2 regions of the Thiomonas islandica genome follow, and region 2 is predicted to be linked to the other one. Evidence: riboswitches for the same ligand, from Rfam matches in the RefSeq annotation. Region 2 holds a riboswitch; the other holds the start of a gene.

Region 1 (3,427 bases), 990 kb from region 2:
GATACGCTGCACGGTCTCGCGCACCATCCAGCGGTGGCGGCGAATGTCGAGCAGCAGATAGACCACCGCCTGCCCCGGACCGTGATAGGTCACCTGCCCGCCGCGGTCGGTGTACACCACCGGCACCGCATGCGGCGCCAGCACATGCTCGGGCCTGCCAGCCTGTCCCAGGGTGAATACCGGCGGATGCTCCACACCCCAGAGCTGGTCGGGCGTACTCGCGGTGCGCGCGGCGGTGAAGGCGCGCATCGCCTCCCAGGTGTCCAGATAGTCGCGCAAACCCAGCCATTGCAGCGCGGGGACAGCGGCGGACATGTTCGGATCGGCGTTCATGCTAAGTTTCAGCCAAGTTGCAGTCTGTGCAATCCAGACATTCATGCAGACAGGCGCAGCCGGGACTCTTCCGGCGTCGAGCCGGAAGAATAACCACCCGCATGCGTTTGCCATCCCCACCCTCCGCATCCCGCGTCCGCACTGCGCAGCAGATCGGCACCTTCCTGCGCGCCTGGGCGCGCGACCCGATTGGGGTGGCCGCGGTGCTGCCGTCCGGTCGGCAGCTCAGCCAGCAAATGCTCAAGCCGCTTGCGCTGCTGCCGCAGTCCGACCCGGCCCGGCAACGGGTGATCGAGCTGGGCGCGGGCACCGGTGCGTTCACCCGGGCGCTGGTCGAATACGGGCTGCAGCCATGCAATCTGCTCGTGGTCGAACGTGACCCCGCACTGCACGAGCTGCTGTGCCAGCGATTTCCCGATCTGCAGGTGATCCGGGCCGACGCCTGCGCGCTGCGTACCGCGGCACTGGCCTGCGGCTACGCGCTGGACGGACCGGCAGACGCGGTGATCAGCGGCCTGGGTCTGCTGTCGATGCCGCGCGCCATGCAGCGCTCGATCCTGACCGAAGCGTTTGCAGTGCTGCGGCCCGGCGGCTGCTTCGTGCAGTTCACCTACGGACATGCCAGCCCGGTATCGCGGGCGCTGCGCGAGGAGCTCGGGCTGCAAGTGCGCCGCTCGGGCCTGGCCTGGCGCAATGCACCACCGGCCTCCGTATTCGTTTACCAACGGGCCTTTACACATCCTCACACCTGCCACGCACCGCAGGCGACAAAATAATCCAGGTAGGGTGGCACCGCCTGCCGCGTGCGACCCCACTGGAGACGCATGCCGTGGCTGGATTCTTTGTCTCGCTGATCATCTACCCGTTTGCCGTGTACGGCCTGCGGCGGTTTTTCACCGAGCGCCTGGGAATGCAGAGCAATATCGGATTTCTGGTGTTCCTGCTCGCCAGCGTGGTGAGCTGGCTGGCCGCCGAGGCTGTGGGTCGGCTGTGACCGGATCAGCGTGAAGGCGGGTCGTCCGGGTCTGCCGAGCCGGCGATCTGGCTGGGCGATAACCCCGACTTCGGCCCGAGCATCTGCACGCGGATCGCCGGGTGCATCGCGCTGACCAGCCGGGACATGGAGCTGAGCTTGTTCGAGGTGTCGCGAAGGTGTTCGGCCAGGCGACTGGCGATGCCCAGCGCCAGCCGCGCCGCCGCTGCCGGGTGTTGCTCGACCAGCAGGTCGAGCGCAGCGCGGCTGAGTTCGGCCAGCGCCACGTCTGAATAGGCCACGCAGCTCGCGCTGCGCGGCGCGTCGAGCAGCACGCCCATCTCACCGAACATCTGCCCTGGCCGTGCGATCGACACCACGAGGCTGTCGCCCTGGCGCTGCGGCGTCTTCTCCACGGTGACCTCGCCGTCGAGCAACATCAGGATGGTGCTGTCGTGCGCGTCGTCGTCCTGCTGGATGAAGCACGTGCCGGCCTGCACCCAGCGCACCTGCATCAGGTTTGCGATGAGTACCGCATCGTCGGCACTCAGACGTTGACCGGGTTGGCGCAGCAGCAGTTGCGCGATGCGCGGCACCCAGGTGGCGCGGTCGGCGCGGCGCAGTGGAGGTGAAGGTGACATGGTCGGGAGGGCGCAATGCGCGCATGGTAGGGCAGCAGGCAGGCTTGCACGCTGCTTCTTACAATAGACGATTCCAAGGGGCGTTGCAGCACCGATTGCGGGGATCCGACGGTGCCAGGCTTGGGGGAATCAACGGCGCTCACCCAAATGCCCGCCTGCACCGCGGGCAAGCCCCTGCATCTGAACATCACGCCCGCATCCGCATGTCTGCCGCCGCCATTGCCCCTGCCCCGTTACAACTCTCCGGCCTGGAGCCGCTGTCCATCGGACCGGGCTCGCTGTTCGTCAATATCGGCGAGCGCACCAACGTCACTGGCTCGAAGGTGTTCGCGCGGATGATCCTCGCCGGCGAATTCGACAAGGCGCTGGCGGTAGCCCGCCAGCAGGTGGAAAACGGCGCGCAGATCATCGACGTCAACATGGACGAGGCGATGCTCGACAGCAAGGCGGCGATGGTGCGCTTTCTCAACCTGCTCGCCGCCGAGCCCGACATCGCCCGCGTGCCGGTGATGATCGACAGCTCCAAATGGGAGGTGATCGAGGCCGGGCTGCGCTGCGTGCAGGGCAAGGGCATTGTCAACTCGATCTCGATGAAGGAAGGCGAAGCCGAGTTTCTGCGGCAGGCCAAGCTGGTGCGGCGCTACGGCGCCGCCGCGGTGGTGATGGCGTTCGACGAACGCGGGCAGGCCGATTCGTTTGCGCGCAAGATCGAGATCTGCGAGCGCGCCTACCGCCTGCTGGTCGAACAAATCGGCTTTCCGCCGGAAGACATCATCTTCGACCCGAACATTTTCGCCATCGCCACCGGCATCGAGGAGCACGACAACTACGCGGTCGACTTCATCGAGGCCACGCGCTGGATCAAGCAGAACCTGCCAGGGGCGAAGGTCTCGGGCGGGGTCAGCAATGTGAGCTTTTCGTTCCGCGGCAACGAGCCGGTGCGCGAAGCGATCCACACCGTGTTCCTCTACCACGCGATCCGCGCCGGGATGGATATGGGCATCGTCAACGCCGGTCAGATCGGTGTCTACGACGATCTCGATCCCGACCTGCGCGAGCGCGTGGAGGACGTTGTGCTGAACCGCCGGCCGGACGCCACCGAGCGGTTGCTTGAAATCGCCGAGGCTGTCAAGGGCGCAGCCAAAGATGAGGGTGCGCGCTTGGCCTGGCGCGAGCTGCCGGTGCGCGAGCGGCTCAAGCACGCGCTGGTGCACGGCATCACCGATTTCATCGTCGAGGATACCGAGGCGATGTGGCAGCAGATCCGCGCCGAGGGCGGCCGGCCGCTGCATGTCATCGAAGGGCCGTTGATGGATGGCATGAACGTGGTCGGCGATCTGTTCGGCGCCGGCAAGATGTTCCTGCCGCAGGTGGTGAAAAGCGCGCGGGTGATGAAGCAGGCGGTGGCGCATCTGCTGCCGTACATCGAGGCCGAGAAGCTGGACATGCAGGCCGCCGGCTGCGATGTGCGGCCCAAGGG
Region 2 (3,427 bases):
CTGAGCTGCAGCCGCGCGACATGCTCGTCCAGATGCTTGGGCAGGGTGTAGACGCCCACCGGGTAATCGGCGGTCTTGGTGAACAGCTCGATCTGCGCCAGGGTCTGGTTGGCAAAGCTCGAGCTCATCACGTAGCTCGGATGGCCGGTGGCGCAGCCCAGGTTGACCAGCCGTCCCTTGGCGAGCAGGATGATGCGCTTGCCGTCGGGGAAGATGACATGATCGACCTGCGGCTTGATCTCTTCCCACTGGTATTTCTCGATGCCCGCGACATCGATCTCGTTGTCGAAGTGGCCAATGTTGCAGACGATGGCCTGATTCTTCATGCGGGCCATGTGGTCGTGGGTGATGACGTGATAGTTACCGGTGGCGGTGACGAAAATGTCGGCCTTGTCGCAGGCGTAATCCATGGTTACCACGCGGTAGCCTTCCATCGCCGCCTGCAACGCGCAGATCGGGTCGATCTCGGTGACCCACACCTGCGCCGAGAGCGCACGCAGCGCCTGCGCCGACCCCTTGCCCACATCGCCATAGCCGCAGACCACGGCGATCTTGCCGGCGATCATCACATCAGTGGCACGCTTGATGCCGTCGACCAGGCTCTCGCGGCAGCCGTAGAGGTTGTCGAACTTGCTCTTGGTGACCGAGTCGTTGACGTTGATCGCGGGAAACTTGAGCTCGCCGCGCTGATGCATCTGGTAGAGGCGGTGCACGCCGGTGGTGGTTTCCTCGGTCACACCTTTGATCTGCGCAAGCCGCGTGGAATACCACTTGGGCGAGGTCGCAAGGCGCGCCTTGATCGCGGCAAACAGCACGCGTTCTTCCTCGCTGGTCGGGTGGCTGAGCACTGCGGCGTCGGTTTCGGCCCGCGCGCCCAGATGCAGCAGCATGGTGGCGTCGCCGCCGTCATCGAGGATCATGTTCGAGTAGCCCCCGTCGGGCCACTCGAAAATGCGATGCGTGTAATTCCAGTACTCCTCGAGCGACTCGCCCTTGACCGCGAACACCGGCGTGCCGTTGGCGGCAATCGCGGCGGCGGCATGATCCTGTGTGGAAAAGATGTTGCACGACGCCCAGCGCACCTGCGCGCCCAGCGCCTGCAGGGTTTCGATCAGCACCGCGGTCTGGATGGTCATGTGCAGGCTGCCGCTGATGCGCGCGCCACGCAGCGGCTGGCTGGCCGCGTATTCATTGCGGATGGCCATCAGCGCCGGCATTTCGCTCTCGGCAATGGCGATCTCGCGGCGGCCCCAGTCGGCCAGGCCGATGTCGGCAATCACATAATCGGGAGAAGTTTTCAAATCGACCACAGCGTTCATACACACTCCGAACAAAGTGGCCGGGAACGGATGCGCACCGCATCCCGCGCCCGGCACGGGTTGGGTGAGCGCCGTTGAAGGAAGGCCGCCTGCAAAGTGTTTCCATGGCGGCCTGCGATCAATGTCCCGAGCCTGGCGACGGCAGGTTTGCGACACCCGCCATGCGTTGCAACGCTCCTCGGAACCAAGCTGGCCGTGCAACGCCCCTGAACCGGTCCGTCTGCGCAAGCGGCTGGCAGGACCACATGGGCCTGACACCAACCCCGTTTTGCGTGCGGATGGACGCGAAGCATCTCAACGACGAGCCGACTGATTCTAGGGCCTGAACGTTATTCGTGCACCCGCGCTGCCCCCAGGCGGGGACGGCTGCAAGGCGGCGGACCCAGACGCGTGGTCAGATACCCGCGCCAGTAGGAAATCCCCAGTCCCGAGCCGAGCCAGTCTTGTTGATTATTACAAATCAAGACATCTGCAATTTTTTGCATCATGTCTTGATTGGCGTCTCAGCCGGAATTCACCAACAACAACCCATCCCGAGGACATTTTTCATGCAGATCGACAACGGTCGCCGAGACCTGCTCGGCCTGATCGGCGGCAGCGCTGCGCTGCTCGCCGCCCGCCCAGCCTGGGCGGTCGTCTCGCCACAAACCGAGACGCCGCTCGAGCCGTTCACCGGCCCGGGGCCGAATCCGCACTGGAACAGCGTCGGCCCATTCGTCACCTACCCGCAGAAGCTGCCGTTGATCCGGCTGACCGACCGGCCGATCCAGCTCGAGACACCGCGGCGCTATTTCCGCACCGCGATCACGCCAAACGAGGCGTTTTACGTCCGCTACCACCTGCCCGAGATCCCGAACGCGGTCGATCTGGCCAGTTGGCGGCTCACGCTCGAAGGGAATTTCGAGCGTCCGCTGCAGCTCAGCCTTGAGCAGTTGCGCCGCGAGTTCAAGCCGGTAACGATCGCCGCGGTCAACCAGTGCTCGGGCAATTCGCGCAGCCGCTTCCAGCCGCGGGTGCCCGGCGGGCAATGGGGTAATGGGGCGATGGGCAACGCGCAGTGGACCGGCGTGCGCCTGGTCGACGTGCTCAAGCGCGCCGGGGTCAAATCCGGCACGGTGCAAATCCAGTTCGAGGGGCTGGACCATGGCCCTGGGCCCGAAGGCAAGGGCTCGAACCGCTTCCTCAAATCGTGGGATGTCGACGAGCCGGTGCTCAAGCTTGCGGTCATCGCCTACCTGATGAACGGCGAGCCGCTGCCGATGCTCAACGGCTTTCCGGTGCGGCTGGTCATGCCTGGCAAGTTCGCCACCTACTGGACCAAGCACTTGAGTTTCATCCGCGCGCTGACCGAGCCTGACACCAATTTCTGGATGAAGCCGGCATATCAAATCCCCGACACGCCCAACGGCAGCACCACGCCCGATGACGTGAAGGCGGGCAAGGTCAAGCTGGTGCCGATCGGCCATGTGAACATGCCGGTGCGCTCGTTCATCGTCGACCCGGATGGTGCCGTGCCGCTGCTGCCCGGCGTGCCAGCGGTCATCCGCGGTGTAGCCTTCAGTGGGCATGGCGCGGTGACCAAGATCGAGGTCTCGGTCGACGACGGCCAGACCTGGCGACTGGCGCGCCTCGGCCCCAACCTCGGGCCCTACTCGTTCCGCGAATACAGCCTGCCGTGGACGCCGACCGCGCCGGGCAAATACACCCTCGCGGTGCGCGCCACCGACGCCAAGGGCCACGTACAGCCCGACACCGGTGTGTGGAACCCGGGTGGCTATCTGTGGAACAAGATCGAGCGCCAAGAGGTGCTCGTGCTCAACGCTTGAGGACGATGACCATGCGCAAAACCCTTCTCACTATTGCCGCGCTGTCGGCTGCGGCCAGCGTCTGGGCGCTCGAGCGCCCTGGCCTCGTCACCTCCGGCGACTACGCCAACGGCACGCTCGGCAGCGTCGCGCAGCCGGCCCGTGCCGAGCCCGGCGCCGGCACCGTCTACCGCGTCGGCAAATGGCCGACCTATACCGCCGAGCTGGCCGCAGGCCCCGGGCGCGACACCGTGCTCGGCCATTGCAGCATGTGCCACAGCGTGACCTACATCACCATGCAAC

What was found. Region 2 has a riboswitch for S-adenosylhomocysteine ahead of ahcY (adenosylhomocysteinase). Riboswitches for the same ligand answer to the same signal wherever they lie in the genome.
Region 1: linked by a shared signal. The riboswitch ahead of metH (methionine synthase) and the one ahead of ahcY (adenosylhomocysteinase) in region 2 are both predicted to bind S-adenosylhomocysteine.

What each region holds. Positions count from the first base shown of each region.
Region 1 is NZ_AP042391.1:1,069,279-1,072,705, reverse strand. Features, by position in the region: gene lipB (lipoyl(octanoyl) transferase LipB) at 1-315, opposite strand, end outside; gene ACZ47F_RS05110 (class I SAM-dependent methyltransferase) at 435-1,109, shown strand; gene ACZ47F_RS05105 (hypothetical protein) at 1,163-1,327, shown strand; gene ACZ47F_RS05100 (Crp/Fnr family transcriptional regulator) at 1,333-1,947, opposite strand; S-adenosyl-L-homocysteine riboswitch at 2,017-2,095, shown strand; gene metH (methionine synthase) at 2,151-3,427, shown strand, end outside.
Region 2 is NZ_AP042391.1:83,573-86,999, forward strand. Features, by position in the region: gene ahcY (adenosylhomocysteinase) at 1-1,319, opposite strand, end outside; S-adenosyl-L-homocysteine riboswitch at 1,379-1,505, opposite strand; gene ACZ47F_RS00410 (molybdopterin-dependent oxidoreductase) at 1,868-3,145, shown strand; gene ACZ47F_RS00415 (sulfide dehydrogenase) at 3,157-3,427, shown strand, end outside.